DNA from 4 places in the Glutamicibacter sp. NPDC127525 genome. Region 4 is predicted to be linked to each of the others. Evidence: riboswitches for the same ligand, from Rfam matches in the RefSeq annotation. Region 4 holds a riboswitch; each other region holds the start of a gene.
The links. Region 4 has a riboswitch for S-adenosylmethionine ahead of ACFVHU_RS11900 (O-acetylhomoserine aminocarboxypropyltransferase/cysteine synthase family protein). Riboswitches for the same ligand answer to the same signal wherever they lie in the genome.

Region 1 (7,832 bases), on a different contig from region 4:
CCTGATTCGACTATGTTTCTGGTCTCCGAGAATTGTCTGACGCTGGGTCCAAGCCAAGTACCAAGAAGCATTGCCAGAATGGGCGTCATTATTATGTGTCTGACCGAAATGGTTGACGCCTTGCCCCATCGAGTCAACAACAAAGTTGCTGCCATTCCAATACAATTTCCGCCTACTATGGTGCTCAATAGCACTGCAAAAACAATAGGGAGCATTTCAACCCCTGCGTTGGAAGATGCCAACCACGGGCCAAAGGCTAAGCAGGAGAATAAGCTCATCCCCAGCACTCTGGCCATCATGGGGATCAAGAGGCGGGACCATATCAAATGTCGGCGTAGAACTTCGAAGGAACTCAGCACTGCCGCATCAGTTGGTTCATTAACTGCTCTTGCTGATTCTGGATCTATACTCCCAGCAAGCGCGACAAGAAGAATCACCCACACGAACCACGATATGAGAAGAAACGTGGGCTGTGTGGTGCTGTTTAAAGGGGCAAATCTACCAACTTGAGTGGAAACAGTGAAAACGACTGCTCCGGCAAGAACGATACAGAGGATGATGAGCACAACGCCCGCGATCTGAACCCGGAATGGAAGTGAACGTCCATTCAACATATTAAGTTGCCGTCGCCGATCAGAGACCAGCACTGCGGCAATTATTGGGAATTTTCTGATGCGACGCATAGTCGGTTCTCGTTGTTTCCTACTCGGAACTTCGCTGGGCATTTCCCGAGCTAATGATTTTATCCGCTTTGGCTACCACGAGATAAACGACGGTTATCAGTGCAACCAGGAATAGTGCAGCCAGAATTTTCGACGAGATCGTTGTTGGAAAGAAAACTCCGATAGCGAAGAGGACGGCGCCAATAACTCCGTTAATTCCAATGAGCACTAGATGCCCAATTCCAAGGAACAGCGGCACCAGGGCCAATACTGTAACAATGACTGGAGCTGCGATCCAAGCAATGTTGGCAGGGTCCTGAATAGAGATAACGAAGTCGCGGTTATTATTTGCAACAACTGGACTCAATCGCGACATTTCTTGGATAGCTTCACGGTTTGTATAATATATTGCGGCTCGTCCCCATGCAGTTAGGAAAAGTGCTATCAGCGCTCCGTAAAAAATATTACGAGTTCTATTTTTTTTGATTACGTTATTCATATTTAAAACCCTAATGGTTTTTGTTCAGATGATTTATTATTTTTATAGTACGGAAAAAGCGATCGCAAACAAGGCGGTTGGAACCAGGGGTACGATGAACACTGATTTTCTCGATCCGCCTTCGCGCGCCAGTAGCAGAACTCCACCAAAATAGACCACCAGCACCGAGATATCAGCCTCAAAGAATGAATCCATTATCGTCGGCACGACGACTCCGAAGACTGAGGCTAGGTACCATCCGAGACTTCTGAAAGCTACATACAGACCAACCATTACCGAAATGGAGCGGCGGGTTGTGCGGGTTGTTTCAGCGCCGTCAAGACGCGCATTGAGTCGAGCTGTGAGGAAACCGGCAAATGCAGTTAGTAAAACAAGGATTACGGAGTTTAGCAGGGCGCTGGTGATAAGTGCGGTGACGGCCCCAAGTCGAATTTCAGCAGGCTGTGCTTCAGGTAGCTTCAGCGACACTTCATGTTCGTAGACCCCGACGAACCTGCCCATCAGCATGAAAACACTGACCCCGATCAGAAGCATAGTCAAAGGCCAAGCAAACCTGCTGTTGAGAAGTGAGGTTTTGCTGGAAAGGTCGTTCTGTGTCATAGGAGAGTAACCCAAGTTTCTATAGTTGCGGCTATAACGATCATGAGGAGGGAGATGCAAAGTAGGGAGACCGCATCAAGGATTACGCCCTGTGCGGCCTGAAACAGGTTTTCTCTAGGTTCTTTTCTGCCTCCGAGAGCAGTCCGTAGAAAATAAGCCAGAGGCGAGATCCCTGCTGAAATCGCGATAATAATGGCCGGAAATTCAACTATCCCGTGTGGTCCAACCCCTCGAATAACGCCGAGCAAGCCAGCGAGGTTGACTGCCTGTGCCAGAAAATGGCCAAAAAGCAAGCCCGACGCAAGGGCATACAACACCGTGATGATGCCGAAGGTCAAAATTCCTGCAAAGGCCAGCAGAGCAATGATTGCATTGTTCGATAATATGCTCCACCATAGGGCCCATGAAGGTGATGCCGGAACCAAACCTGAATGACTCTCTTGTTCAAGAGGTACCGTTGCAATACCGGCTGCTACGGCGCCCAGCCACAGCAACGCTCCAATGCATAATGCTAAGCGCTGCCTTGCAAAAAGACCCTTTAAATAATGTGTCATAGGTTCGAAGGCGGACCGACAGCTTGTCGGTCCGCCCATCGTTTCTACTTAACCAGAGCCTTCTTGCCAATAGCGCGGCGGAGCATAGCCAAGGCAGCACCACCGATAACAGTGGCACCACCGAAGAGCGAGACCGCGGTCGCAACATCCATGCCAGCGAGAATTGCTGTTGCCGCTGCCGTTGCATTGGCCGTGGTAAAGCCAAAGAAGGCAACTAGTGCCTCTGGCATTACAGCGGATGCTACCAGAAGGATGGTGAGTGACGCCGTGACTGCCGCAAGTACGATGATCCCTTTTCCTGCCGAGATCGCTTGGACCGTGCTCTTTTCTGAGGTAACGCTTGACATATTTTTCCTTTTGATTGAGGCCCTGTGGAAACACGAAGAATCGCATTTTCACATGCCCTGAGTTATTGCTCCTAACTTCCAAGTTCCATTCGCCAAATGAGATTTGGCGCTGAAAATTGATGCGCAGGAGCTTTGCACGACCGAAGTCAAGATCGACTACAAGATCCGTCTCTGATCAGTCGTAGTTACTATATCAAAGAAACTTACCCACTAGAATAAATATTTTTTTGGAGGTTCAACAACTGGAAGGTGGATTTGACGTTGGTCAGGGAACAAGCCCTCCGGCGGCGCTGCATAAGGCAACGGCTGCCCTTTTTTGGACTTGTTTTCGTCGGTGTCCGCTGCCGAGGAAAACGGCCCATCCGGGTCCAGCAAGACCGCCATATGGTGGTCCGCGTGGTCACGCCACCACACGCTCATGCCGGTGCTGGGGTCCATGCGCAGATGTTCCCAGGAACGCCACAGCGCTTCCAGACGGATCACTGCCTCGTCATATTCCCACCACCGGGCAGCCCAGACCCGCGACCGGCCGTTGATCGCCCGGCGATAGACATTGCGCAGGTACTCACGGACAAACTCATCAACGGAACCGTAGTAAAGGGTTTCCTCCGGTTCAGCCTCGCCCTCGTCGTCTTGGGCTTCTTCGGCTGCCTCGTTGGCCTCCACCTGTTCGGTCACGGCGGCCACGGCCGCCTGGACAGCTCGCTGCCTGAGGGATTCCAAGAGCTCCTCAGTTAGGGCTTCATCAACCGCGGCCGTGGCCACGTTATTGATTTGCTTACGAACCGAGGCCGGTCCAGCGTGCAGCGAGGATCCATGAGCTACCTGCGCGGTTCTGTTCGACAGCCCAGGCGGGTGGCGGATATGGCGAGTTCAAGGTTTCTCGCGACAGATACTTTGATGACGAGGTTATCGCCAAATGCCTGGGGCAGCTGGCCCAAGATGGCAGGCCATGAGATTGCCAGCCATCTTGCCACGTCTTCAGGGTGGCGAGAGAGAACGGGCATTGCCGGTGTCGAGGGCTGCGGGGAACGGCTCAACCCGCCTAACCGGAATTCAAAAAGCTCCGGCCAGATCGATGATTTGATCTGGCCGGAGCTTTGGAAGATGCGAAGCGCTTATACGAGCTCAGGAATCGGCAGCGAATGGAACCGCGAATCATGGAAGATCTGTGGCGAGTGCTCGGAGGTGCGGTGCCCGTGGACTTCCATCAGGACTACCCAGTGATCCCCCGCTTCGACCTCGTTGTAGATCGAAGTCTCCAGCCACAACGTGGAGTCGTTGACGAAGAGCGCGCCCTGATCCGAGGAATAGGTATCGATTCCGCGGAACCGGTCGCCATTTTTCGACGCAATCTGAGCGCAGACACCATCATTGCGTTCGCTCAGCACTGAGACGCCAATGCGGCCAGCTTCGCGCAGCTTTGGCCAAGTGTTCGAGGACTTCTGCACGGCGAACATCACCAGTGCAGGTTCAAGGGAAACTCCCACGGTAAACGATGAAGCGACAATTCCGGTCTTCACGCCATCCAGTTCTGCACAGAGGGCGGCTACCCCTGATGGATGCTGAGCGAAAACCTTGCGCAGGGTCAACGGGTCAAGTTCAAGATTCAATGACATGGCTCGATTCCTTTGGGTCTTGCCCACCGCGCAGTAGCCTGCAAGCATTGGCTTCTCGTTACTCGAAGCCGCTTGGGCTGAAGTTCCGCGCCGTGTGCGGTACTTGTTCCAGCACATTTTGTGTGGAACCGAATCCTCACCTGGAGCACCCCACTACCGTTGAGAGGGTTGCCGATCAGCAAGCCAGGGCTTATAGCTGATGCTCTTGATTCTGTTTAAAACGATATGGCTCATGACGAACAGCCGTCAAACATTTCACTTCGCAAATCGCAATATTCGACGCAATATTCGATCCAAGGCCCCGCCAGAAGTCCTTGGGCAGTCTTTTATTCGCCATACGCCGCGCTTCTTGAACGCTTCGGCCCCATGATCGCAGCAGGCTTCCGCCGCTCTTGATTCGGCAGAACACTAACTCCTCCCCTGGGCTCGGGGCCCTGGCGCGAATTCCCTACCGCCCACCGTAATGAAACTTGGTTTCCCGGCATGACGCTGAGGTTCATGCCACTATTGGTCATGGAGTGCATTGAGTCACACTCCTGCTTATTGTTCTCCGTAACCATCGATGACGATTGAGGAATAGCCACACCATGGTAGAGATTCAGGCAAACCATTCAGAATTGACCCCACTGCGTTTCTTGGAACGCACAGCCGAGGCCTATCCGAAGAAGACCGCCGTCATCCATGGAACTCGCAGCTTCTCCTATGAAGAATTCGAAGCACGGGTGCACCGCTTTGCCCAGGCGCTGAAGGCTCGCATTGAGCCGGGCGACCGCGTGGCCGTGCTGGCACCGAATACTCCCGAAATGCTCATGGCGCATTACGCCGTACCGCTGGCAGGCGCAGTCCTCGTTGCCCTGAACACCCGACTCTCGGCCCACGAGCTGCAATACATCATTGATCATTCTGCTGCCAAGCTGATGCTTGCCGACACAGAGCTGTTGGAGAACACGAAGACCCTGCGCCGCGAGAACCCAACGCTGGAGGCGCTCATCGAGATCGCCGATGACCAGTACGCCGGAGAACGTCCGGACGTGCCCGTGGACGCCACCTTGGACGAGCTAATCGCACAAGCCTCGGATGAAAGACTTCCCTACGCCATCGCCGATGAGCGGGCTCCGATCACTCTCAATTACACGTCGGGCACCACCGGCAAGCCGAAGGGCGTGCTCTACTCGCACCGCGGCAGCTACCTGAACTCGTTGGGCGAAGCGCACCACCAGGGCTTCACCGCCAAGACCCGCTACTTGTGGACCCTGCCGATGTTCCACTGCAACGGCTGGTGCACTCCATGGGCCGTCACCGCAGCGGGAGGAACGCACCTGTGCCTGCGCGGCGTGCGCGAAGATTCCGTTTGGGATGCCATCGAGGATCTTGGAACCACCCACTTGTGCGGCGCTCCGACCGTCTGCTCCATCATCGCCGACTCCACCCGCGCCCACCAGCTCGATGCGCCACTGCGCATCACCACCGCAGGAGCTCCCCCGTCCCCGGCAATCATCTCCAAGCTGCAGAAGCTGGGCATCGAGGTAGTCCATGTATATGGCCTCACCGAGGTATACGGACCGTACACGGTGTGCGAGTACCAGGATGAGTGGGATGCCCTCGATGGCCCGGACCGGGCCGCGAAGCTCGCCCGCCAAGGCGTTGGCATGATTACCGCCGAGTCCGCACGCATTGTTGACGAGAACATGAACGATGTCCCGGCGGATGGACAGACCATGGGCGAAATCGTGCTGCGCGGCAATAACGTCATGATCGGCTACTACCGCGATGAAGCGGCCACTACCCAAGCTTTCCATGGCGGCTGGTTCCACACCGGCGATCTGGGTGTCATGCACCCGGATGGCTACATCCAGGTGCGCGACCGGGCCAAGGACATCATCATTTCCGGCGGCGAGAACATCTCCACCATCGAGGTGGAGCAAGCCCTCGCCTCGCACCCAGAGGTGCTGGACCTGGCCGTCATCGGCATCGCGGACGAGAAATGGGGCGAGCGTCCGGTGGCATATGTCATCCGCGCCAGCGGATCCTCCCTGGACGCGCAAACGCTGATTGAATTCGCCCGCGAAAAGCTTGCCGGTTTCAAGGTGCCGCGCACCATCGTCTTCCCGCAGGATCTGCCGCGCACCTCCACTGGTAAGGTGCAGAAGAATGTCCTGCGCGCCCAGGCGCTCGAAGCCAGCACACCGAACTAGCCTGAGGATCACCAATTGGAAAACACTGCACCGCGGATTCCCAACAAGACCAGCCGCTTCACCGAAAGCATCGGACTGGAATTCGACGAAATCACGGCCACGGAAGTACGCGGCCACGCGCAGCTGGACGAGAACCACCACACCCCTTGGGGCGTGGTGCATGGCGGCGTTTACACCTCGATCATCGAGAGCGCAGGATCAGTGGGCGCCAGCTACGCGGTGGCCGAACGCGGGCAATTCGCCGTGGGCGTGCACAACGCCACCGACTTCCTGCGCCCTTCCACCGGAGCACGGGTCCAGGTGATCGCCACCGCGCTATTCCAAGGGCGCACCCAGCAGCTCTGGGAGGTCATCATCACCGATGAATCCACCGGCAAGCAGCTATCCCGCGGCCAGTTGCGCACCCAGAATGTGGATTTGCCTGAGAATCCGGCCTAGCTGGTTTTCACACCGCGAGCACGGGCGTACGGTAGGTGGCATCTAACGCTCAAGCTCCAGGAGATTCGCCATGAGTGCGACCTATACCTTCGATGTGTTCAGCAGCCTCGATGGCTTCGGCAGCGCCGCCGGCGATTGGGGCGGCTACTGGGGAAAACAGGGGCCAGAGCTGTTAGCCCACCGCCTCGCGCTCTACACTCCGGCTTGCCGCATGGTTTTCGGGGCCAACACCTTCCGTCTCTTCAGCCGCTTCTGGGCAGAAATCGAGGCGAATCCCGAGGTTGAAGACGCGTGGGGTGTGGCCCTGCACGACAAGCCCGCCACCGTCATCTCCACCACCCTGGAAGAGCCGCTGTCCTGGCCAAACCCCACGCTGGAGCGCGCTGATGCACTGGAAGTCGTCGCACAGCTCAAGGAAGCTTCAGATGTGCCGCTGCGCTCCCACGGCTGCTTAGCGATGAACCATTCCCTGCTGGCGGCAGGTCTTGTGGACTTCATCCAGGTGACCATCTTCCCGGTACTGACCGGGCATAGCGGTTCTGCCCCGGTACTTGGCGGGGTCGATGACTACGATCTGGAACTTGTCGAGTCCAAGCTGCTGGACGGACGGATCCAGGAACTGACTTATCGCCCGACGCGCCATCAACCAGCCCATGCATAGCAGCTCGATGAAGCGCATTCTGGGTACCTGCCTAGTGCTCGGCGCAGTGTTCCTCGCCGGATGCTCCGCGCCAACCCCGCCTTCAGCTCCAGCTACCGAATCGCAAGCTGTTCCAGCACCACTGGCCACCGGCTTGGACGCCCCATGGTCCATGGTTTACGCCCAAGACAGCCTGCTGGTCAGCGAACGCGATTCTGGGCGGATCGTGGAGATCTCAGGATCCGGACCAGGCCGCGAAGTGGCTCGGCTCGATGATC
Region 2 (7,832 bases), on a different contig from region 4:
GAAGTTCTGCCACCACTCGCGCTTGATGTTTTCCTTCAGTTCGGTGCCCAGGGGACCGTAATCCCATGCCGAACGGGAACCACCGTAGATTTCACCAGCCTGGAAAACGAATCCTCGACGCTTTGCGAGGGAAATAACCTGGTCTAGCTTGGACTGTGGCGCCATATCAACTCCAATGGGAATTACGAGGCCGCTGGTTGCGGTCCGTAGAAAAATACATACCTTCCAAGGGTATCGTTTCCGCGGCCTGCAGACGAAGCCGAATCAGGTAACGCCGACGTGAACTTCCACGCCTTTGGCCGATTCTAACGATGCAGCGCGCTTATTTAGGGAAGAATGGAAGCCATGAGTGCCAATGAAGCTTTTGACCTAGAAATCCGCGACGAGTCCATCCGCTTGGGCCAGTTGCTCAAGCTTGCCTCCCTGGCCGAGGATGGCATCCACGCCAAGGAAATGATTTCCGACGGAATCGTCACCGTCAACGGAGAGGTGGACACCCGTCGCGGGGCGCAGATCCGCCCCGGCGACGTGGTGTGCGTGAATGGTGAATGCGTGAAGGTCACCGCGCAGCAGTAGTCAGCTTTTCCCCAGGACGACCCTGTTGAGGAACTCGGAAACATCCTGCAGTTCTTCCATGCACACCGAGTGGCCAATCTGCCGGTAGGTTTCGCTGGCCAATTCGGTGTGCCCCGGGACCCATCCCAGGGTGTATTCGATCTTGTCCCGGGTGATCACCGGGTCAGCCAGATCGCGGCCCCAGAACAGCGGCAGCGGCTTTTCTGCCAGCTTCGCGTCGTCGAATATATCCAAGGGCCCGGGATCCACGGCGAAGCCCGAGAGCCCGACGACGGCTTCAATGGAATCGGGCTGGTAGCGTGCCAATGAAGTCGCCATGGCCATGCCCTGGGAGAAACCGAGCAGGGTGATCGAGGAGTGCTGCTTTGCCAGCGGTTCCAGCAATGCCCATAGCGCTTCGACGCTGCGTGCCACCGACTCGATGGAGTAATCGATTTCCTGGGTCAGCGGGAACCAGCTGTACCCCGGGCCTGCTTGGAGCGGTGCGCGCACCGAGAGGTAAGTGAACTCTTCGGGCAGATGCTGCGAGAGCCCCATGAGGTCTTGTTCATTCGAGCCATAGCCGTGCAGGAACACCAGCAGCGGAGTTCCAAGGCGGGATTCGTCGTTACGGGAGATGATGGCCACTGGAGCCTGATCCGGGATAGTCATAGTTCCCCAAGACTATCGAACAGGACGTCGCGGGGAACTACAGCTAGCTCAGCGCTTCCGCGGCCCGATTCCATCAATTCCCCGGCCACCGGCGATGGCAGCGCCCGGGTGCAGCAGAACTTCCCCATAATCACCGTCGAATCTGCTGATGGCGTTGGCCGGCACTATCCTGGAACCTTGGTCTTCCAAGGCCTCGAAATCCAGTTGACATGTTACAAGATTATAAATCTTCAAAAATTGCTTAGCTTTCCAAGTTTTTCGTGTTCAACTGGACCAACGGCCTCACGGCCCTCCGGAACGCCGCTCTCGCCGGACGAGACAGCGACAGCGACAGCGACAGAGTAAGGAATAGGCGCCATGGGCGAAATTGAATACAGCGAAGATATTCCGGGGCAGCTGCAAGAGGATCTCGATAGTTTCGGGTACATCGAACCGGACCCGGGAAGCGCTTCGTCCCTATTCGATAACGTGGACGCCGTATTTTCAGTCGGCACTCCCCTGTTCGCCATGCTCTTTATCGCCGTTGTCGGATTGATCATCTTCGTAGCTGTGCGCAATTACCGCAAAGCTAAGAGCGCCGGTTTTGATCCGCTGACCCTGGAAACCGAACTGTTGGCAAGAGCCGCTAATTCAGCTATGCTGGCGCCGGAAAATCCCTTGAGGACAAGCTTGCCGAACTCGATTCCCTGCACTCGCGAGGAATCATTACCCGCGACGAGTACTTGCAGGCGCGCCGGGACGCTTTGAGCGACTAGCACGGCAGCTCGTGGAATCATCCTCGGGAATGATTGACTATAAGTTACCCTTTGGTAACAATAGATTCGTGCCAAACGATTCTGCTTCTGAACTATCAACATCCGCCAATGCCCCACTGCATCCGTGGCGCCGCTATGTCGCCATTGGGGACTCGTTCACCGAGGGCATAGGCGACCCCGACCCGTCGAGCACCGGCCGCCACCTTGGCTGGGCCGACCGCTTGGCCCATGAGCTCAGCCGCACCGTCCCGGACTTCTCGTATGCCAATCTCGCCATTCGAGGCCGGCTGATTGGCCAGATCGTTGCCGAACAGCTCGATCCCTGCATTGACCTGAAGCCTGATCTGATCTCGCTCTGCGCGGGCGGCAACGATGTCCTGCGCCCGGGCGGGGATCCAGACAAGATTGCAGATATCCTCGACAATGCGGTAGCCAAGCTCACCGATACGGGCGCCACGCTCTTGCTCTTCACCGGGCCCGATATTCGCGATACCCCGGTTTTGGGAAGCATCCGAGGCAAAGTGGCGATCTACAACGAAAATGTGCGCACCGTAGCCGCCCGCCACGACGCCATCGTGGCGGACATGTGGGCCTTGCAGGAGTTGCACCAATCCCAGATGTGGGCACCGGATCGCCTGCACTTCTCCCCTGCCGGGCACCGGCGCATTGCCGCCATGGCACTGGACTCGCTGAACGTCGCGCATCCTCTGGATACCGAAATCGTTCCGGCCGTGGATGAACGCAGCTGGCGGGAAGCCCGCAAGGAGGATCTGCAGTGGGCGCGCGAGCATCTTGCTCCCTGGGTATTGCGCCGCCTGCGCCACCAGTCCTCCGGCGACGGCATCACCCCGAAGCGGCCCTCGGCCACGCCGTTTGCGCAGACCAAGCCAAACGACTCGCTCGGCGCCGGCGACAGCGCCAAGTAGGCATGAAAAGCCTGAAGCAGTTCCACCGATTACTGGCGGAACTGCTTCAGGCTTTGAAATCTTCCCGAGCCCTTTCCGGGGCTCAGTCCCCGAACACCAAGGTCCGGAGCACGCCATCGAGCTGCGTGGCATCGGTCAGGAATCCATCGTGGCCAATCGGCGAATCAATGTAGTGCACCGGTTTTGGCTTGGACAGCGACGAGGCCAGCTTCACTGACTGCTCAGGAAAGTACAACCGGTCAGTGGTTACCGCGGCAACCACCACGTTGACGTTCGCCAATCGCGCCAAGGCGGCTTCCAGGGATTCATGGCCGCGAGCCACATCATGACTCATCAGCGCCTCGGTGAGCACCAGGTAGCTGTTGGCGTCGAAACGATTCACCAGCTTGCTGGCCTGATGGTCAAGGTAGCTTTCCACCTGGTACCGCCCGCGAGGCCCCTCGAGCAGACCCGTTGGCTTCTCGCCATCCTGCGGATTGCGCGAGAAACGGGTTTCAAGCTCGGCCTCGGAACGATAGGTGATGTGGGCCAGGCGGCGAGCCAAGCCAAGACCGGCGTCCGGGCGCGCATCGTTGCCGTAGTAGTCGCCATTGCAGAAGTGCGGATCCAACCGGATGGATTGGGTTTGCACCTGTGCAAAGGCAATTTGCTCGGCAGTCGCCTGCGCGCTCGAGGCCATCACTACGAGGTTCTTGACCTGGTCGGGGAACTCGACGGCGTATTCCAACGCGCGCGCACCGCCCATCGAACCGCCAATGACCGCATGCCAGGAATCAATTCCCAGTTGCTTGGCCAGCCGCGCTTCAAGGCGCACCGAGTCCTTGATGGTGACGAAGGGAAAGCTCGAACCGTAGGGCAGGCCCTGGTCGCCCAAGGACGAGGGGCCGGTGGAACCATTGCAACCACCCACCATGTTGATGGACACGACAAAGTACTCATTGGTGTCAACCGTGGCTCCGGGACCTACGAGCTCTTCCCACCAGCCGGCGCTTTGCGAATCGCCTTGCGCAACGTGGGCGTCACCGGTGAGCGCATGCATCACCAGCACCGCGTTGGAGCCATCAGCTGCTAGCGTCCCCCACGTTTCATAGGCCAGCACCACGTCCGGAAGGAATCCACCGAATTCGAAGTGGTGCTCCCCCACGGACTTACGGCGCAAAATGCCGTCTTGCCCGCCGGCGAGCTCTTCGGCGCGCAGAGTATCTTCAGTAGTCACAATGGATGCCATGCCTAGAGGGTTTCCTGCAGTTCCTTGTTCTCGAGGGCTGCAACAGCTTGGAAGCCCAGTTCCAGATCGGCCAGAATATCCTTGATATTCTCCAGTCCGACGCTCAGCCGCACCAGTCCCGGGCTCACGCCGGCCGCAACCTGCTCCGCTTCGGAGAGCTGGGCATGGGTGGTGGAGGCCGGGTGGATGACCAAGGAGCGCACGTCGCCGATGTTCGCGACATTGGAGTGCAATACCAGTGCGTCCACGAAGGCCTGGCCGGCTTCCGAACCGCCCTCCAGTTCGAACGCGATGATCGAGCCGGCGCCCTGATCGCTGTACTTCTGCGCACGCTCATGCCAAGGCGAGGACTTCAGGCCTGCGTAGGCGACCTTCTGCACTTCCTCGCGGGCTTCGAGCCAATTGGCAACTTCTACGGCATTCTGGCCGTGGCGCTCAATGCGCAGCGACAAGGTTTCCAGGCCCTGCGCGATCAAGAACGCGTTGAACGGCGCAACCGAGGAACCCAAATCGCGCAGCAACTGCACGCGGGCCTTGAGGATGTAGGCCAGATTGGCGCCCAGGATGCCGTTGGCACCCAGGTCGCGGGCGAAGACCAGGCCGTTGTAGGACTCGTCCGGGGTGTTGAAGCCCGGGAAGCGGTGGGCGTCCTTGGCGAAGTCGAAGTTGCCCGAGTCCACGATGACACCGGCAATGGCATTGCCGTGGCCGCCGAGGAACTTGGTGGCCGAATGGATCACGATATCCGCGCCCCACTCGATCGGGCGGATCAGGTACGGGGTGGCCAGGGTGTTGTCCACCAGCAGCGGCACGCCGGCTTCGTGGGCGATCGCCGAGATGCCCTCGATGTCCAGGACGTCCTGTCGCGGATTGGAGATGGTTTCCCCGAAGAAGGCCTTGGTGTTCGGACGCACCGCGGCACGCCAATCATCCAGGTTGTCCGGGTCGGCAACGAAGGTGACCTCGATGCCCAGGCGCTTGAGCGTGTGCTTGAGCAGGTTCTGGGTTCCGCCGTACAGGCTGGGGCTGGCCACCAGGTGGTCGCCGGCTTCGGCCAAATTCAAGATGGCGAAAGTGGTGGCAGCCTGTCCCGAAGAGAGCAGCAGTGCTCCAACGCCGCCCTCCAGGTCAGCGATGCGGGTTTCCACCGCGTCGGTGGTCGGGTTGCCGATACGGGTGTAGATCGGCTCCAGTTCCTGCAGCGCGAAACGTGCAGCAGCGCTCTGGGCGCTGGGGAAGACGAAAGAGGTGGTTTGGAAAATCGGGAGAGCCCGTGCTCCGGTCGTCGGATCCGGGGTCTGGCCGGAGTGGATCTGACGGGTTTCAAATGACCAGTTATTGCTCATGGTTTCCTCCAAATAGCGTTTCATGACTATGGGGGTACGCCACTGAAAAGACACCGACAGGAAGCACCATATCGTGACGACTTCCAGGGGTAACCCGCGCTTGTCCTTGATGCCTTGTGCGTTCAAGGGCCAGGTCTTCACCCGGGGCACCCCACCGCGGTTGGAGGGTTGCCGCCCAGTAAGCCGGGGCTTGTTACTGGGACTCATGACCTGGTACCAGTTTGCCCGAAAACCGAAGATCTTTGCAACGCAAGAGCTGGTGATTGGACTCAATCGGTCATATTTCGCGAATATTGCAGGTTCATCGCAGAGTATTCGATAGCATCCCGGCACTTAGGTGTGCCTAAGTAGAGACTCGCATCACATGTTGCCATGATGGGCACATGATGAGGCTAGATCACGTAAGTTATGCATGCGGCCCAGACGGGCTGTTGCCAACCGCTGAAAGAATCTCCGAGTCCCTTGGACTGGAATTCGTCAAGGGCGGCGTGCATCCACGATTCGGAACACGCAATGTCATCTTCCCGCTCAAGCATGGCCAGTACCTGGAGGTGGTTGAAGTCCTGAACCACCCGGCCAGCGACAAGGCACCCTTCGGACAGGCGGTTCGCGCCCGTTCGGAGCTCGGCGGCGGCTGGATGGGCTGGTGCGTCTCGGTGGAGGATCTATCCAGTGCCGAGGACCGCTTGGGCCGCAAGTCGGTGCCGGGCAACCGGAAGTTCCCTGATGGCCGCGAACTGACCTGGCAGCAGATTGGCATCAAGGGCCTGATCGCCGATCCGCAGTGCCCGTACCTGATTTCCTGGGATGAAGGATCCGAGGAGCTGCATCCGTCGAAGGCGCTGGAACCTGCCGGCGCCATCAGCCAGATCGCCATTGCCGGCTCGCGTGAACGGGTGCTGGATTGGCTGGGCCAGCCGCAGAACGTCAATTTGGGCGCTGTCACCATGCAATATGAAGCGCCGAATGGCACTCCGGGCATCATGTCGGTTACCTTTGAGACCGAGTCCGGCACCGTGGTGCTGTAAACAGTTCCGCAGAGAACGCAAGTAGGCGGGGACAATGGCGTCCCCACCTACTTTCTTTTCGTCAAGGCCGGTCCAGGCGCTTCCCCAGCACCACGACGTGCTGGTCTTCGAAGCCCAGCCGTTCATAGAAATCGATGACGGCAGAGTTCTCCTCGCGGACCATGAGCTGCACCTTGGGCACGCCGCGATCCCGCAGCCACAGGACAGCGGCATCCACCAGCTCCCTTCCCAGGCCGTTGCCCTGCCGGCACGGATCCACCGCAACATAGTAGAGCCAACCTCGGTGGCCATCATGGCCAACCATCGCAGTAGCCATGAGTTGATCGTTCTCAACGATGGCCAGCACCGTGGAAGCAGGCTCGGCCAAAGCCCGTCGGGCGTCGGCGAGCGCATCATTCCACGGACGAGCCAGCCCGGTTGCTTCCCACAATTCAACTGCTTGGCGAAGGTCCTCTTCGCGCAGCACGGTAATCTGCATTGGCTCAGCTTACCGGCGCTACTGGCCGATTCCGATGGCCGGCCCGACCAAGGCGTATCCCACGAAGCCGATGGCATCGAGCAGGAAGTGCGCGATAACCAGCGGCATCACCCGCCCGTATTTCTGGTATACCCAGCCGAAGACGACGCCCATGAGCATATTGCCGATCATCGGCCCCACCCCCTGGTACAGGTGGTAGCTGCCTCGGATCATCGCAGAACCAATAATGGTGCTCCACAGGCCCAGCTTCAATTTCTTGGCGTAGGTTAACAGGAATCCGAGCATCAGCACTTCTTCGAGGACTGCATGACGTGCAGCCGACAGCAGAAGCACTGGGACGCTCCACCAATAATCGCCAAGATTCGCTGCTGACAGTGCCGTGGTGACGCCCAGTGCCCGCCCAGCGGCATAGACGCCCAGCGTTCCTACTCCCATGGCCAAGAACATCCCCGCCCCGAGCAGTGCGTCCTTGCCCGGCTTGCGCATATCGAAACCGATGTCCCGGATAGTTCGTCCAGTCGTGCGCTTCATCAGGTAGAGCGCCAGCACGACGGGTACCAAGGCAAAGAAGATGTCCAGCAGCTGGTAGGAGAAATCAAAGAACTCGCGGGTGCTCAGCGGGTTGTTCAGCGATGTAGTCTGCTCGCGCAGCGGCGCCCGGGTGACCTTGTCGGCAAAGCTCAGCAGCGAGTAGACCGCGCTTTGTCCCAAGGACAGGGCAAGAACCAAGACGATCTCGAATTTGAGGGTCTTGCGGGTTGCTGTCTGCTTAGATTGTTCAGCGTTCACGTTTCCGATCATAGGCTGATCTGGCTGTGCGCGTACTGAGCAGCCACGTGGCAAA
Region 3 (7,832 bases), on a different contig from region 4:
CTACATTTCAGGCTATTTTGCCCAAATCAGGAGGCTAGGCCTCGCCGGAGCGCTTCTTGCTGGCTTTCACCAGCGCGCGGTCGACCTCGTGAATGCCCAGGCAGAAGCCTGCGGACATGACCAGCGATTTGATAGTCAGTTCGGAAAGGTCATCAGCTACGTACACCAGCTGGATCGGTCCGGCCAGGACCAGCAGGACACCTGTCCACAGCACATACGCCCACGAGGTGCGCGCCTGCGCCATCAGCGGGAAGCGTGCACGTCGGCGAATCGTTCGCACGCCAATGGTGACAATGACGACGGCCAGAATCGCTGCGCCAATGAAGAAGAAATTGCGTTGGGTGCGGATCCAGGTCAAGGTGGTGCCAATAAGAACGCCGAAAAGTATCGAAGCCCACCAGCTGATACTGCGCAGTTGATCTTGCGCAGCGGTTGGTTCGCCTGTCCTCACGCCTCTCCCATCACTCATCGTTCCGAGCGCCCCGAAACAACGCATCGTTCCTAGAATACGCGGTTCATCTCCCCGCAGACGAACGCGCAGCCGCACCGCTCATGCCGTGCCCTGGCAGCAGGCGCATGGGCTTGGCGTCATGAGAGGATCAGCGTCCAGGTAACCACAGCTACCTCATCAGAATCGTTTTCCCAGCTATGCGGTTCACGCCCGGGGAAGGTTATCGTATCGCCTGCTTCGAGTTCTACGCGCTGATCTGGCAATACCAGGATGAATTTTCCCGCGATCACGTGCAGCACTTCCAGCTCGCAATCCACCGAATACAGTTCTGCTTCACCGGTGCCCTTGGGCGCAATCTCAGCGCGAATCATCTGCACCCGCTTCTCGCTGCGTGGCGTAACCAGCTGCTCCGTGATGCCGTCGCCGCCCAGGGAAACACGGGGAGCCTGCTCCAGGCGGACCAGTTTCGTTTCTGGAACCTCGAAGAGGGTACCTACTTCCATGCCCAGCACTTCGCACAACCGCAAAAGGGTCGAAACCGAAGGGCTGGTCAGGTCGCGCTCGACACGTGAGAGGAAACCTTTGGTCAGTCCGGATAGCTCGGCGACCTGGTCAATGGTCATGCGCTGGGTCTGGCGCACCCCGCGCAGCCTCGCACCGATGTTGATCGCAGCACCGGTTGGTTCAACTGGCAAGGTTTTCATCGTTTGGCTCCATCGACGTTTTTTGCAGCAACTACAACCGCAACCACTTTGGCTTCAAGGCCTGCGGGGCAAGTTTACCAATGGTAAACACACGGCGCCCCTACCGCGGACCCACCACGGTCACTAGACTCTGTCCATGGACAGCACCAAGGACAAGCTCTGCGGGTACCTGAACGACGCACGCGAGAATGCGATCTTCAAGGCAGAAGGCCTCGCCGAGCACCTGGCCCGCACCCCGCTCACCCCTACGGGCACCCATATTCTGGGTGTACTGCACCATTTGGCGATCAATGAATACGAATATTTCGGCACCTGCCTCAAGCGCAAGGCCAATGACCGCTACGTTCGCGAGTTCATAGCTCCGCATGATCCCGACGCGGATTTCCTTCCGCCAGCAGACATGCGCGCGCAACAGCTGATCGGCCTCTATCGGAAAGCCATCGCCTTCGCCGATGAGGCCATCAGCACCCTGCCCCTGGACAGCCCCGTAGAGGTACCGTGGTGGGGGCCAGCCGGGAATACCACCTTGGATCACCTGCTCATCCATGCGCTCGCCGAGACCTCCCGCCATGCAGGGCATTTGGACATTATTCGCGAGCAGCTCGATGGCCGTGCTGGCTGGACCGCGCAACTGGATTTGCTGCCCGATTACACCGCTGGGCAATGGGCGGAACAACGCGAGAAGCTGCAGCAACTGGCCGATGCCTTTGCCCCGGGCAGCTGACCCGCAGTCATATTACGCATTCTGACTTCACCGGGCCCTGCCGCCGGCGGTACCATCGGAAATGTTGCTTCACGAGACGCGGCGCCAAGCTCCGACTGGCCGCGCACCAACCCCAAGTTCATGGGTGGTTCGGATGAGGAAGCGGTCCGCGCATCAACAGGTGCACGGGCAAGAGCTCGCAAGAGAGTTGACGTCCCATGGCATATCCGATTCTGCCCGTCATCGACCGCCAGACCGGCCAAGTGCAGTTCAAGGCCGAAGGCCGCTGGCGCACCCGCTACGTTGCAGATCCGCTCAGGCTCGAACAGCTCATTGCCCGTTGCGCCCGCAGGCCGACCTTCGATCCGGCCACATCTGAATTGCTGCTGGTGGTGCCAGTCGCCGGAGATCCTGCGGGCAAGCGATTTGCTTTTAGTCTTGCCAAATTCCCAAGTGCAGGAGCCCTGACTAAACTGGGTAGTTGATCCGATCCACGGGTTTCATTGGGAAACTCCATGTTCCAGGAGAGTCATCTTCGCGATGCCACAGCACTCAGCAACCGAACCTACCAAAGCGCAGATCCAGCGATGGCGCAAGTATCTCGCTGATGAAGTCGCAGAAGGCTCCATCTACCGGGCCCTCGCGGAAAAGAAAACCGGGCAGGAACGGCAAATCCTGCTGGGCCTGGCAGAGGCGGAAGCACGCCACGAATCCCACTGGCGCGTCCTGCTCGGCGAACATGTCAAGGAAGTCCGCCCGTCGCTGCGCCGCACCATGCTGCGTTTCCTGGCATTGCATTTCGGTTCGGTCTTCGTCCTGGCCATGGCCCAGCGCTCCGAGAGCAGTTCGCCCTACCGCGATGACAAGGACGCCACCGCGCAGATGGCGGCCGACGAACAGGTCCACGAAGAAGTCGTTCGCGCGCTTGCTACAGCAGGCCGTGCGCGCCTTTCGGGCAACTTCCGTGCTGCGGTCTTCGGCGCCAACGACGGGCTGGTTTCCAATCTCGCTTTGATCATGGGCATCGGTGCGACCGGTGTTTCAGCGACCTTCGTGCTGTTCTCCGGCATTGCCGGCTTGCTGGCCGGTGCACTGTCCATGGCAGCTGGCGAATACGTTTCGGTGCGTTCCCAGCGCGAGCTGCTGACAGCTTCACGCCCAACCCAGGTCACGCTGACAGCGGCCCCGAACCTTGATCTGGACGCCAACGAGCTGCTGCTAATCTATAAGGCCCGCGGCATGAGCGATGAAGATGCCGAGCACCGGGCCGCCGAACGCATGGGCCTGTTCACCTGCGATTGCAACCCCGACTTCTCGCTGAACCCAGAGGGTCGCGGCGAAGAACTTGAGAAGGAGCACCAGGAGCTGGGTTCGGCCACCGGTGCGGCGGCCACCTCGTTCTTCCTCTTTGCTTCCGGTGCTGTGGTGCCGATCCTGCCGTATATCCTTGGCCTGTCCGGCATGACCGCGATCATCGTCTCGGTAGTCCTGGTGGGCGTGGCCCTGATGATCACCGGAGGGATCGTGGGACTGCTTTCCGGGGCCTCCCCGCTCAAGCGCGGCCTGCGCCAGCTAGCCATCGGCTGGGGCGCAGCGGCCATCACCTACTGCTTGGGCCTGATCTTCGACGTCAGCATCGGATAGCAGCCTGCTGCGAATCGAATGCCGGTACAGCTTTGGCTGTACCGGCATTTTCCATGCCGTGCTCTAGCTGTTCTCCGGCCGCCGGGTACGCCGGCGCAGGGTTTGCATGCTCTGGATGAACTCCATCGCTTCTTCGGCGGTTTCCACCAGAGCAATCTTCTGTTCCATGACACGGTCCTTGGCCAGGGCCTGAAGCAGCGGCCAAGCAGGCAGATCCCTCGTCCAATAGTCCTTGCCGATCAGCACCATCGGCACCACGCGAGCACCGGTAGCGTAGTAGTTTTCGCAGGCATCCTGGAAGATTTCCTGCACCGTGCCGGCGGCCCCGGGCAGAACTACCAGCCCGCCGTTGGACTGCTCCAGCAGAATCGCTTCACGAATGGAATTGGTGAAGAACTTGGCAATCTGGGTGGCAAACAGATTCGGCGGCTCATGGCCGTAGAACCAGGTTGGCACGCCCAGGGACTGCCGCTGGCTCGGGAAACGCTCCTTGACCATCAGCGCAGTTCTCGCCCAGCCGGTGCGCTGATGGATCGCATCTGGCGCTTCGGCCAGCATCTGCAATGCCGTAGCGACATCTTCTGGTCCGTAATCGGCCAGCCACGCACCGGCATTGGCGGCTTCCATTGCGCCGGGGCCTCCACCGGTGGCGACCGCGTAGCCGGCCCGGGTAATCATGCGCCCAAGCTCCAAAGCTTGCGCATACTGCGCAGTGCCCCGGCTCATCGCATGCCCGCCCATCACCCCGATAATCGGGGTTTCCTTGAACGTGCCCTCGTACACCGCCGAGACCAGCGCCTGGCCAATGTGGTGATCATGCAGGGTTCTTGCCAGCGCATTGCTATCGCTATCGGAATTCACCGCTGCATGCTGCTGGGAGTACGCGTAGATCTTCGCATCAGGCACATGCTCGTAGGTCTGCGTCCGGATCCCCGAGTACAACTCATGCGGCGAATACAAGCCGCGAGCCACCGTCTCGAAGGGAAGCTCCTCCCCCGAGCTCATGCACAGCCCGCCAGTGGCTTGCACGATCTGCGCTCCTTGCGCGGAATACTGGCAATCGATGAATAGCGCTTCGGAAAGATCCAAGGATTCCAGCACGGTATCCCGTTCGCGCAGATCAACACGGTGCACTCGCCAGCCTTTTCCGCGTGCGCGGTGGGAAGCCAGCGCTTCGGCTGCGAGACGGTCGAATTCAACGAGCGTCGTTATGTTCACTGCGCGTGCTGGAAGGTAGGGCCACACTTGGGACATGCGTCAACGCTACGTCATAGATAGTGATTATTCACAGAAAGGCCCTTCAACTTTCGCGAAGGCCCGGAACGTGAAACGATGAGAGGATGATTGAATCTGTTCCACCAACCATTGATGCCCGCCACTTATTGGCTTTTCTGGGCAACGTTCCTTTCTTCTATGGAAAGAACCTGGCTGCAGAAGCAAATTCCGTGGTTGACGTGGAATTCGACGAAAGCACCCACCAGATCGAAGGCACCGTCACCGATTCTGGCGAAGAATATTCTCCGATGATCCAGGTCCTCATGGACGGTGGAGAGTGGAAGATCGAATCGTGCGAGTGCACCTGCGACGCACCGGGCATCTGCTCGCACATCGCGGCACTGGCTATTGTCTCCAACAAGATCGCTTCCCAGCCACGCCCCGTGCCTGCCCGGGAAGAGAAGCCGAACACAGTTTGGTCGCAGCAAATCGATTCATGGTTTGAAGAGTCCGAGCCGGGCCCGGCCGATGGCCTGCTTGGTTCGCAGCACGATCCGGTAGTGCCGATGGCGCTTCAGTTCCTGCTCTTCGATTCGAAGGACGCCACCCAGCAGCAACAATGGATGCCGACCGGAACCATCCCGCACCCGACCCGCAATAAGCGCTTCCGCTTGGGAGTGCGCCCAATGGTTCGCAACACCGAAGGCCGTTGGGTTCGTGGCCAGCTTCGCTGGACCACCCTGGGCTTCAAGACCTACGGCTGGAACCTGCTGCGGGCGCAGCACCACTGGTTTACCCGCTTTGCCTCCATGGCGCGCAGCGACAGTCAGCTGCAGTTCAAGGTGGATGAAGACTGGCTGTTCCTGGACGAGTACGCTTCCGAGCTGCTCTGGCCACTGCTTGACCAAGCTGATGAGCTGGGAATTCCGCTGATCACGACCCGATCCGAGCAGCGCGTGCGCATCGTTGCTCCAGCCAGCTTCAGCATGCAGGCCTCCCTGGATGAGCAACGGCTGCAATTGGACGGTGTCCTGCACATTGCAAACCAGGATCTCATTCTCGATCCGGAGGCACCAAGCGGTGTCATCGCCGAGCATGGTTTCTATGCCCAGTTGGCTCAGCCTGATGAGATTTGGCTCGCGCCAAGTGTTGAGCCGATTCCTGACGCGCACCGCCGCTGGTATGTTGACCGCCGTCCGGTCACCGTGCCTAGGCCGGAGATCAACGATTTCTTTGAATCCTCCTACCCGCGTTTGGCCCGCCGTTTCGAGCTGCGTAGCGTTAGCGACGAGCTGGAATTGCCTGCTTTGAAACCGCCCTATGTGCAGGCGACCGTGGTCTACAAGCGCGAATTCAACGAGAATAACGAACCGAACGACACCGCCGCGCTGGACTTCCAGATCCTCTACCCGGGGATCCCTGGCGACCAGGAAGTGTATGACCTTGAGGCCGAGGAACTGCTTCAGGCCGCAGTGCATGAAGTTTTCCTGGTCCATGAAGAAAGCGGCAATCCCAACTTGTCGCCGAAGTTCTACGCCCGCGATGACACCATCGATTTCGTCACCGAGATCCTCCCCGCGCTGGAACGCATTCCTGAAGTCAAGCTGGTTGAGAAGGGTACCCGGCCGAAATTCCGTCAGCTGCGTGAACTTCCTCAGCTGAAGATCAATGCCGTGAATCATGAACGGACCGACTGGCTGGACCTTGGCTTGCTGATCACCGTGGGCAACCACGAGGTTCCTTTCTCGCAGATCGTCGAGGCCATGAGCAATGGCCAGATGAAGCTGCGCCTGCCGGATAACACTTGGTTCTCGTTGAACCACCCCATGTTCGCCAAGCTCAAGGCGCTCGTTGACGAGGCGCAGGCAATGAATGACAAGCCGAAGGAGGGAGACCTGAAGCTTACGGTCTTCCAAATCTCATTGTTCGAAGAACTTGATGAGATGGCTGAAGGCATTGACGGCGCGGACTTGTTTATCGCACGCATGCGTTCACTGCTCAAGGTCGCTGAAGCCCACCACGCGCAGGTGCCGAACACGCTGAACGCCCAATTGCGCCCTTACCAGGTTGAAGGGTTCCACTGGCTCTCTCGCCTGTACGAAGGCGGATTCGGCGGAATCCTCGCCGATGACATGGGCTTGGGCAAGACCTTGCAAACGATTGCCCTGATTCTCCATGCCCACAAGCTCTGGGCCGATCCGCAGGCATGTGCTCAGCTGCCCGCAACCCAGCGCACCCGTCTGCCGTTCTTGGTCGTCGCCCCGAGCTCGGTGGTTTCCAACTGGGAAATGGAAATCAACAAGTTCGCCCCATCCTTGCGGGTAGTCAGCGTCGAGGGCACCTTGCCTTCGCCACGGCAGCTGAGGGAACTGGCCGAGAATTACGATGTCATTCTCACGACCTATACCCTGTTGCGTCTGAACGACGAGATTTACGAGGCGCAGCGCTTTGCCGGCTTGATCCTCGATGAGGCGCAGTTCGTGAAGAACAAATCCACCAAGGCCCACCGCACCGCGGTGAACCTGCAGACCAATTTCAAATTGGCTGTCACTGGTACCCCGATGGAAAACAACCTTTCCGAGCTCGGTGCTTTGCTGTCGCTGGTTGCTCCGGCATTGTTCCTGAACACAACACGCTTTAATCGCCAATTCGCCCGCCCTATCGAAGTGCTGGGCGACAAGGACACCCTTGCATTGCTGCAGCGTCGCATCAAGCCATTCATGCTGCGCCGCACCAAGGAATCCGTGGTGCTGGATCTTCCGGCCAAGCAGGAGCAACAGCTTCTGGTGCGCCTTTCCGAAGAGCACCAGCATGTCTACGACACCCATCTGAACCGCGAACGCCAGAAAATCTTGCACCTGGTTGAAGATCTGGATCGCAACCGCTTCACCATTTTCCAGTCGCTGACCCATCTGCGCATGCTGGCCCTGGAGCCTTCATTAGTGGATCCAGCGCTGTCGGACGTACCCGGTTCAAAGCTGGAAGCACTCTTCGACCAGCTCGATGATGTGGTGGGCGAAGGCCACCGTGCGCTGATCTTCAGCCAGTTCACCTCGTATTTGAAGGTGCTGGCCGACAAGCTGACCGAGCGTGGCGTGAAGTTCGTTTACCTGGA
Region 4 (7,832 bases):
GAGCACATGTCTGAGATGACTGCAGGTCAGTGCCCAGTAGTTGGCGGCGCGGGTCGAATTCACCCTACCCAGGGCAATGCCAACACCGAATGGTGGCCGAATAAGCTGAATCTGAGGATTCTGGCCAAGAACCAGCAGGTTTCCAACCCGCTGGACGAGAACTTCGACTACATTGAAGCCTTCAATGCCCTCGACTTGTCGGCAGTAAAAGCCGACCTGACCGAAATCATGACCCAGTCGCACGACTGGTGGCCAGCAGACTTCGGCCACTACGGCCCGTTCTTCATCCGCATGGCTTGGCACTCCGCAGGCACCTACCGCTCGCACGACGGCCGCGGCGGCGGCGGCGCAGGCCAGCAGCGCTTCGCTCCGCTGAACTCGTGGCCGGACAACGTTTCGCTGGACAAGGCTCGCCGCCTGCTGTGGCCAGTGAAGAAGAAGTACGGCCAGTCGATTTCCTGGGCCGACCTTATCCTGCTGGCTGGAAACGTGGCTCTGGAAGACATGGGCTTCGAGACCTTCGGTTTCGCCGGCGGCCGCAAGGACGTTTGGGAAGCAGATGACGATGTCTACTGGGGCCCGGAAAAGGTCTGGCTGGACAGCGAACGCTACACCGGCAAGCGAGACCTGGATGCTCCTCTGGCAGCAGTGCAGATGGGCCTGATCTACGTGAATCCTGAGGGTCCTGACGGAAATCCGGATCCGCTGGCCTCGGCCGTAGACATCCGCGAAACCTTCCGCCGCATGGGCATGAACGACGAGGAGACCGTCGCGCTGATCGCCGGTGGCCACACCTTCGGCAAGACCCACGGCGCGCATGCCGATGACAAGATCGGCCCGGATCCAGAAGCAGCTCCGCTTGAAATGCAGGGACTGGGCTGGAAGAACGGCCACGGCACCGGCAAGGGCGCGGACACCGTGTCCTCGGGTCTTGAAGTCACCTGGACCTACCACCCAACCCGCTGGGACAACGAGTTCTTCCACATCCTCTTCGCCTACGAATGGGAACTGTTCGAATCCCCAGCAGGCGCCAAGCAGTGGCGCCCGGTCAACAATGGCGGAGCCGGCTTGGTCCAGCCTGCATTCGAGACCTTGGAACACCGCGAGCCACGCATGCTTACCAGCGACCTGGCCCTGCGCTTCGACCCGGTCTACGGCCCGATCTCCAAGAACTTCAAGGAGAACCCAGACCAGTTCGCAGACGCCTTCGCCCGCGCATGGTTCAAGCTGACCCACCGCGACATGGGCCCGAAGTCCCGCTACTTCGGCCCAGAGGTTCCTGCTGAGGACCTGCTCTGGCAGGATCCACTGCCAGCAGCTCCGCAGACCACCTTGGGTGCAACTGAAGTTGCCGCACTTAAAGCCCTGATCAACGATTCGGGACTGACCGTCCAGCAGCTGGTATCCACGGCTTGGAAGGCCGCTTCGACCTTCCGCACCTCGGATAAGCGCGGCGGCGTTAACGGCGGCCGCATCCGCCTGGAACCACAGGTCTCCTGGAGCGTGAACCAGCCTGAGCAGCTCAAGCCGGTAATTGCCAAGCTGGAAGAGATTGTTGACAACTTCAACGCCACTTCCGGGATCAAGGCTTCCTTCGCGGACGTCGTTGTCCTAGCCGGCAACGTCGGAGTCGAGCAGGCAGCCCTGGCAGCTGGCCAGCAGGTCGAGGTTCCATTCACCCCGGGCCGCGTAGACGCAACCCAGGAGCAAACCGACGTTGACCAGTTCGCATGGCTGGAACCAGTTTCCGACGGATTCCGCAACTACGACTCGGGCTTCGTCAAGCTGCCTAGCGAGTACTTGCTGATCGACCGCGCGAATCTGCTGGGCCTCTCGGCACCGGAAGCGACCGTACTGCTCGGTGGACTGCGCGTCATCGGCAATAACTGGGACGGTTCCAACTTGGGCGTCTTCACCGACACCCCAGGCGCGTTGACCAACGACTTCTTCGCGAACCTGCTGGAGCTGGGGTTGGAATGGACCCCATCCGCTGACGAGCAGACCTACACCACCACCGATGGCCGCTGGACCGGCAGCCGCGTGGATCTGGTGTTCGGTGCCAACTCCGAGCTGCGTGCACTGGCCGAGGTTTACGCTTCGGATGATGCCAAGGAGAAGTTCGTCAATGACTTCGCCTCCGCTTGGGCCAAGCTCATGGACGCAGATCGCTTCGAACTGCGCAGCAAGTAGCAGCTGCTGGGCCGCGAGCCCGTAGCAATTAGTGCTGGGCTGCTGCTTCCCGCAAGGGAGGCAGCAGCCCAGCACTTGTTTCATGCGGGAGCTGCCCGTCAGAACAGCGTCGCGGCGCCGCTGGCGAAGTCCGGGTTCTCCAGCTTCAGCAGCTCGGACTTGGCTTCCAAGCCTCCCAGGTAGCCGCCCAATGAACCATCGGTGCGCAGCACCCGATGGCAGGGCAGCACGATGGGAATCGGGTTGGTGGCGCAGGCTGAACCGACGGCCCGCACCGCCTTCGGCTTGCCGATCTGCTGCGCCAGTTGGGCGTAGCTCAGGGTATGCCCGTAATCGATATGACCCAGTTCCAGCTGCACCTGGCGGCGGAACTCGGTGGAGAGTTGCAAGTCCACCGGAAGATCGAAGCCATGCCGCTGGCCCGCGAAATACTCCTCCAGTTGCCGGGCGGCACCATCCAGGCTCGACTTGTCGCGCAGGATCCGCGGGCTGAGCTTTTCCGAGAGCACCTCCAGAATCCGGTCATGGCCTTCGGATTCAAAAGCGACCCGGACCAGCCCGGCATCGGTGCTGGCCAGCAGCAAGGCCCCCACGGGGCTATCGACCACGCGATAGGCAACATCAACAAGTTCCCGTGCACGGGCCCGTTCAACGAGCCGGTCCTGCAGCGAGTCGAGGACTTGCGCTTCAGCGGCCGTAGCCTGCTGCCAATAATTTTTTCCGTTCATGGCTGCTCCCGCCATAGTTCTTGGTCATCCATCCGGGCCCGCAGATTCTTGATCCCATCGGCGCCCGAACGCCGGGCGGCAGCTTCGGTGCCGGAAAGGATTCCGGCAATTTGCGCGTAGCTCATTCCGCCCAGGTAGCGGTAGGCCACCACCTGCCGCTGCTTGCCAGGAAGCTGGTTCACCTCATGCCACAGTTGCAGGTTTTCCAACTGCAGATCCGGCCGTTGGGCCGATGGGGCCAGGCTGTCCACGTCTTGGCCGATGAGGATTTCCGGCTTGTTCCTGCGCAACTCGTCAATGGCTTTGTTCCGGGCAATACGCACTAGCCATGCCAGGACATTGGCATCCTCCGGCAGTTGCGGGTACGCCTTGAGCGCGGCAAGGAACGTTTCGGACCAGGCGTCTTGCGCGCGATGCTCATCAAGCAGGGCACGGCAAACGCGCAGGACGTTCAGTCCATAGTCCTGGACTATCCGCTCGAACGGTGCTTGCATGGCTCTCCTGGAATTCTTGCGCCTTCATGGCTTCTCACCATGTAAACGTACGAGGAGACCATTTTGTGAGGCGTGAACGAAAAAAATTTACTTCTCGCAGAGACCCCATGGATTCCTAGAATGCCACCAGATCCAATTCGCTGGCGATCTGCTCAAGGCGGATCAAGTCCAAGTGGAGCATTTCGCCATTTTCCACGCCTTGGGGATCCGTGGTTCCGGCCAATGCGTCGCGGATGGTGCGCATGGTGGCCCCATGGCTGACAATCATGACCTTGCGCCCGGCATGCCTGCTGGCCAAGTCCAGCAGCGCTGGCACCGCACGGCTCAAGATCTGGGCACGCGGCTCACGCAGGTCCTTGGCAGCAGCCGATTCCGCTTCGCTGACCTCGGCCATGATCCGGCCTTCCAGCGGGCCGAAGCCGCGTTCAATGAGTTCCGGAACAGCGTTCCCCGTCTCGGCCCCGATCTGCTGGGCAATCAGCGCGGCAGTTTCCCGGGCACGTTCCAAGGGCGAAGCAAGTACCAGCGACCAGTTCTGGCCGATCAGCTGGCGCCCGACCTCGCGAGCTTGTTCGCGCCCGGTATCGTTCAACGGGATATCGGTACGCCCCTGCAGGCGCCCTGCAAGGTTCCAATCGGTCTGCCCGTGTCGCACCAGTGCCAGCGAAGTATCCATGACTCCAGCCTAACCGGGGTAATAGGTATCGAAGAATCTCCGATAACAGCTCCAATACGCAACGTTACGACTCATAGTTGGGTCACGAACGGTCATGTTGCGAAGATTATTACACCATCCCGAGCGGCTGAGAGATCTGGTTCGATGACGCCGCAGCAACCTGCCACATCCGGTGGTTACGGTGCTACCGCCAGAAACGATGCAGCCGCCTACCCGTTGGACGACAGCAGGAAGCGACATTGATTCCGGGATTCCTGCCTCGATCGCGGTCCGCCCTGCGGAGCCCGCGAAACCCCAATCGACGAGGAGTCGTAAGCCACCATGGCAGATCACAAGTTTGGATTCCGCACCCGCGCATTGCATGCCGGAGGCACCCCCGATGCCGAGCATGGCTCACGCGCAGTGCCGATCTACCAGACCACTTCGTTCGTCTTCAAGGACGCTGACGATGCGGCCAACCTCTTTGCCCTGCAGAAGTACGGCAACATCTACTCGCGTATCGGCAACCCGACCGTAGCGGCTTTCGAAGAGCGCATGGCTTCGCTGGAAGGCGGCATCGGAGCGGTAGCCACCGGCTCGGGCATGGCCGCGGAATTCGTCACCTTTGCGGCCTTGGCCCAGGCAGGCGACCACATTGTGGCTTCCTCGAAGCTCTATGGCGGCACCATCACCCAGCTCGATGTCTCGCTGCGCCGCTTCGGCATCAACACCACTTTCATCGACTCCAATGATCCCGCCGACTTCGAAGCGGCGATCCAGGAAAACACCAAGGCCGTCTACACCGAGGTGGTGGCCAACCCGTCCGGCGACATCGCTGACCTGAAGGGCCTGGCCGAGGTGGCGCACCGCCACAATCTCCCGCTGGTAGTCGATTCGACGCTCACTCCCCCGTACATCCTGCGCCCTATCGAGCACGGCGCGGACATCGTGATCCACTCGGCCACCAAGTTCATCGGCGGGCACGGCACCACCCTGGGCGGCGTGGTCATCGAGTCGGGCAAGTTCAACTGGGGCAATGGCAAGTTCCCCACCATGACCGAACCGGTTGCCAGCTACGGCAACGTCTCCTGGTGGGACAACTTCGGCGAGTACGGCTTCCTGACCAAGCTGCGCAGCGAACAGCTGCGCGACTTCGGACCGGCTCTGCCGGCCCAGTCCGCATTCCAGCTGTTGCAGGGCCTGGAGACCTTGCCGCAGCGCATGGACAACCACCTGTCCAACGCGAAGCAGGTCGCTGCCTGGTTGCAGGCCGATGAGCGCGTGACCTACGTGAACTATGCCGGCCTGGAATCCCACCCGCAGCACGCGCAGGCCAAGGAGCTGCTGCCCATGGGCGTCGGCTCGGTCTTCAGCTTCGGGGTGAAGGGCGGGCGCGAAGCCGGCTCGAAGTTCATCGAAGCCCTGCAGCTGGCCAGCCACCTGGCCAACATCGGCGATGCCCGCACCCTGGTGCTGCACCCGGCCTCCACCACCCACCAGCAGCTGAGCGCCGAGCAGCTGGTCTCCGCTGGCGTGCCAGAAGATCTGATCCGCCTGTCGGTAGGACTGGAAGATGTCGAGGACATCCTCTGGGATCTGGACCAGGCGCTGGCCGCTTCGCAGGAAGCGATTGCCGCTTCCGCCGCAGGGTTCGAGGCTCCGGCCTATGACGGTTCCGCCTGCGCATTGCCAACCGCTTCGAAAGGAGCAATCTAATGACTGCCGTTGATACCGCTTGGGAAGGCCCTGGAGCCGCACAGCGCCTGGAGATCCTGCGCGACACCAAGTCCATCGCCATTGTCGGTGCCTCGAACAAGCCATCGCGCGCCAGCTATTTCGTGGCTACCTACCTGCTCTCCTCCTCCAAGTACAAGGTGTATTTCATCAACCCGGTACTCGATGAGATCCTGGGCCAGCCGGTGTACAAGTCGCTGGCCGATCTGCCGGAGACCCCGGATCTGGTCGAGGTTTTCCGCAAGCACGATGACCTGCCTACCGTGCTGGACGAGGCCCTGGCCGTAGGCGCGAAGACCCTGTGGCTGCAGCTGGGATCCTGGCATGAGGAAGTGGCCCGGCGCGCCGAGGCCGCGGGCATGAATGTGGTCATGGACCGCTGCGTGAAGATCGAGCACGCCCGCTTCCACGGCGGCCTGCGCCTGGCTGGATTCAATACCGGCGTCATTTCCTCCAAGCGCCAGGTACTTGCCTAGGGAGTCCAAGATTCCAGGAAATGGGTGCATGCAATATTGCGTTGCATGCACCCATTTTTCTGCGGCAATTCCCCGGAATCGGCCGGTTTGGTCAACGACGCTGAACTTTTGCACGGAGCATTCCGAAGGAAGAACAAGACCTCTGACAAACCATGGTCGACGCAATTGGCCCACGGCATGCCGTGGGTGTGGCCCCGAAGTGCTCGACGCGTTCAATCACAGATCGAAAAATCTGCAAACCACAGCACTGCAACGCAAGGCCAAACGACCCAAACCCTAAAACAGGCAGAGAGAATCGATTTCGATTCGCTACGAGCGCGAACGAAAGAAGAAAAATCCCGCCCGCACTGCTATATGAAAACTCAATTCCCCTGGCCCGAGAACATTCCAGCATCTCGCAATAGCATTGCGCCGCACCCTCAATGCTGCACGGAGTTGAAATTTCTCTGGGCGAGGATTCCCTCTGCGGCACCCAGCTAAGAGGCATCGGAGACAGTACTCTGGGTTGACGCACTATTCAGAATTCTCCGGAAGCAGAAGCTTCCTTGGAAGTGCGCCAGTTGACTGGAGATACGAAGGAGCAGACAGTGGATGCAAATCGAAGAACCCTATGGTCCGTGGCCCTCGGGATGAGCTTGACTGCCTTGGTATGCAGCGGGATTGCCCTGTATTCTACGGGGGTCATCATGGATGAGAACAACCTGGACTCATGGCCTGCCCCGGCTCTTTGGGTGGTGGCGATTGTTGGTGTCGTGGGGCTGCTGATTAGCTTGCCCGGCTGGTTTGCTACCAAGGAAACCAAAAAGGCTTCCTAGCTGTTGCTTCCCTTGTCCATAATCGGAGCGTTCTGCCGTACGGCCTAGTTCTTTTGACCAGTTACGTCGCCTTCCACGTAGGTGGTGTATCCGCACAGCTTCCCGGTTTCATCGGTCGTCTTCGTCGCGGCGAAGATGATGTAAGGCCAGGATCCCAGGTCCCATCCGTCGCGTCCCCACCCTGGAACTTCGTACCACCCGGTACCGGCCAGCGATTCCATCCAGTCATACACTTCGCCGTACATATCGCGCTCGACAGTTGCCGGGACGGTAACGGTTTCGCGGCTGTCTTTGGTCGTGGTCTGCATAGGTTTTTGCATCCTTTCGCTTCACGGAAAGTGGGGCAGATTGCCAGCCTCCCGTCGAAGCCCTCCCCCGGTTGTTTTTCTGCCTGCTGGCGAAAAGAAATGAAGCGGGGCCAGCCGGAAACCCATCAACCCGTCAGGGGTGCGCAATCCACGAAAATCTTGGGCCGAAAAAGCGACGAAGGAGCGCGGACCAAGAATTTCTGGTGGAGCACGCCCGAAGCGCAGCGAGTGGCTTGTGGGTTTGGAGGTGGCCCGTACACTCCGAAGGACAGCAGCAAAAACAGGAAAAGACCGGACGAAGTCCGGGCCACCAACCGGACACGCCAGCGGACGCCCGACACACCCTGGAGACGAGCTTGCGAGGACCCAGGGTGTTCAACGGGACGAGAAACCTCATGGCATACCTAGCCTGCGTCTAACGTCCACGACTAT

Region 1: it holds a riboswitch for S-adenosylmethionine, as region 4 does, so the genes downstream of both, ACFVHU_RS13035 (flavin reductase family protein) here and ACFVHU_RS11900 (O-acetylhomoserine aminocarboxypropyltransferase/cysteine synthase family protein) in region 4, are expected to answer to the same signal.
Region 2: it holds a riboswitch for S-adenosylmethionine, as region 4 does, so the genes downstream of both, ACFVHU_RS09235 (bifunctional o-acetylhomoserine/o-acetylserine sulfhydrylase) here and ACFVHU_RS11900 (O-acetylhomoserine aminocarboxypropyltransferase/cysteine synthase family protein) in region 4, are expected to answer to the same signal.
Region 3: it holds a riboswitch for S-adenosylmethionine, as region 4 does, so the genes downstream of both, ACFVHU_RS14435 (hypothetical protein) here and ACFVHU_RS11900 (O-acetylhomoserine aminocarboxypropyltransferase/cysteine synthase family protein) in region 4, are expected to answer to the same signal.

What each region holds. Positions count from the first base shown of each region.
Region 1 is NZ_JBHXVN010000005.1:133,225-141,056, reverse strand. Features, by position in the region: gene ACFVHU_RS13065 (hypothetical protein) at 1-647, opposite strand, end outside; gene ACFVHU_RS13060 (hypothetical protein) at 703-1,161, opposite strand; gene ACFVHU_RS13055 (hypothetical protein) at 1,204-1,761, opposite strand; gene ACFVHU_RS13050 (stage II sporulation protein M) at 1,758-2,315, opposite strand; gene ACFVHU_RS13045 (hypothetical protein) at 2,360-2,662, opposite strand; gene ACFVHU_RS13040 (DUF4913 domain-containing protein) at 2,873-3,349, opposite strand; gene ACFVHU_RS13035 (flavin reductase family protein) at 3,781-4,281, opposite strand; SAM riboswitch class IV at 4,376-4,492, opposite strand; gene ACFVHU_RS13030 (long-chain-fatty-acid--CoA ligase) at 4,869-6,476, shown strand; gene ACFVHU_RS13025 (PaaI family thioesterase) at 6,492-6,914, shown strand; gene ACFVHU_RS13020 (dihydrofolate reductase family protein) at 6,985-7,575, shown strand; gene ACFVHU_RS13015 (PQQ-dependent sugar dehydrogenase) at 7,568-7,832, shown strand, end outside.
Region 2 is NZ_JBHXVN010000003.1:249,911-257,742, forward strand. Features, by position in the region: gene ACFVHU_RS09205 (glycine--tRNA ligase) at 1-165, opposite strand, end outside; gene ACFVHU_RS09210 (RNA-binding S4 domain-containing protein) at 346-576, shown strand; gene ACFVHU_RS09215 (alpha/beta hydrolase) at 577-1,227, opposite strand; gene ACFVHU_RS09220 (hypothetical protein) at 1,929-1,982, shown strand; gene ACFVHU_RS09225 (SGNH/GDSL hydrolase family protein) at 2,012-2,908, shown strand; gene ACFVHU_RS09230 (homoserine O-acetyltransferase) at 2,991-4,136, opposite strand; gene ACFVHU_RS09235 (bifunctional o-acetylhomoserine/o-acetylserine sulfhydrylase) at 4,139-5,482, opposite strand; SAM riboswitch class IV at 5,574-5,693, opposite strand; gene ACFVHU_RS09240 (VOC family protein) at 5,866-6,510, shown strand; gene ACFVHU_RS09245 (GNAT family acetyltransferase) at 6,572-6,988, opposite strand; gene ACFVHU_RS09250 (CPBP family intramembrane glutamic endopeptidase) at 7,007-7,789, opposite strand.
Region 3 is NZ_JBHXVN010000006.1:47,980-55,811, reverse strand. Features, by position in the region: gene ACFVHU_RS14450 (hypothetical protein) at 35-451, opposite strand; gene ACFVHU_RS14445 (helix-turn-helix domain-containing protein) at 589-1,155, opposite strand; gene ACFVHU_RS14440 (DinB family protein) at 1,292-1,879, shown strand; SAM riboswitch class IV at 1,947-2,060, shown strand; gene ACFVHU_RS14435 (hypothetical protein) at 2,077-2,343, shown strand; gene ACFVHU_RS14430 (VIT1/CCC1 transporter family protein) at 2,399-3,502, shown strand; gene ACFVHU_RS14425 (LOG family protein) at 3,566-4,756, opposite strand; gene ACFVHU_RS14420 (DEAD/DEAH box helicase) at 4,843-7,832, shown strand, end outside.
Region 4 is NZ_JBHXVN010000004.1:331,404-339,235, forward strand. Features, by position in the region: gene katG (catalase/peroxidase HPI) at 7-2,190, shown strand; gene ACFVHU_RS11885 (methylated-DNA--[protein]-cysteine S-methyltransferase) at 2,289-2,918, opposite strand; gene ACFVHU_RS11890 (RNA polymerase sigma factor) at 2,915-3,412, opposite strand; gene ACFVHU_RS11895 (histidine phosphatase family protein) at 3,528-4,088, opposite strand; SAM riboswitch class I at 4,200-4,294, shown strand; gene ACFVHU_RS11900 (O-acetylhomoserine aminocarboxypropyltransferase/cysteine synthase family protein) at 4,410-5,783, shown strand; gene ACFVHU_RS11905 (CoA-binding protein) at 5,783-6,277, shown strand; gene ACFVHU_RS11910 (hypothetical protein) at 6,964-7,092, shown strand; gene ACFVHU_RS11915 (hypothetical protein) at 7,137-7,400, opposite strand.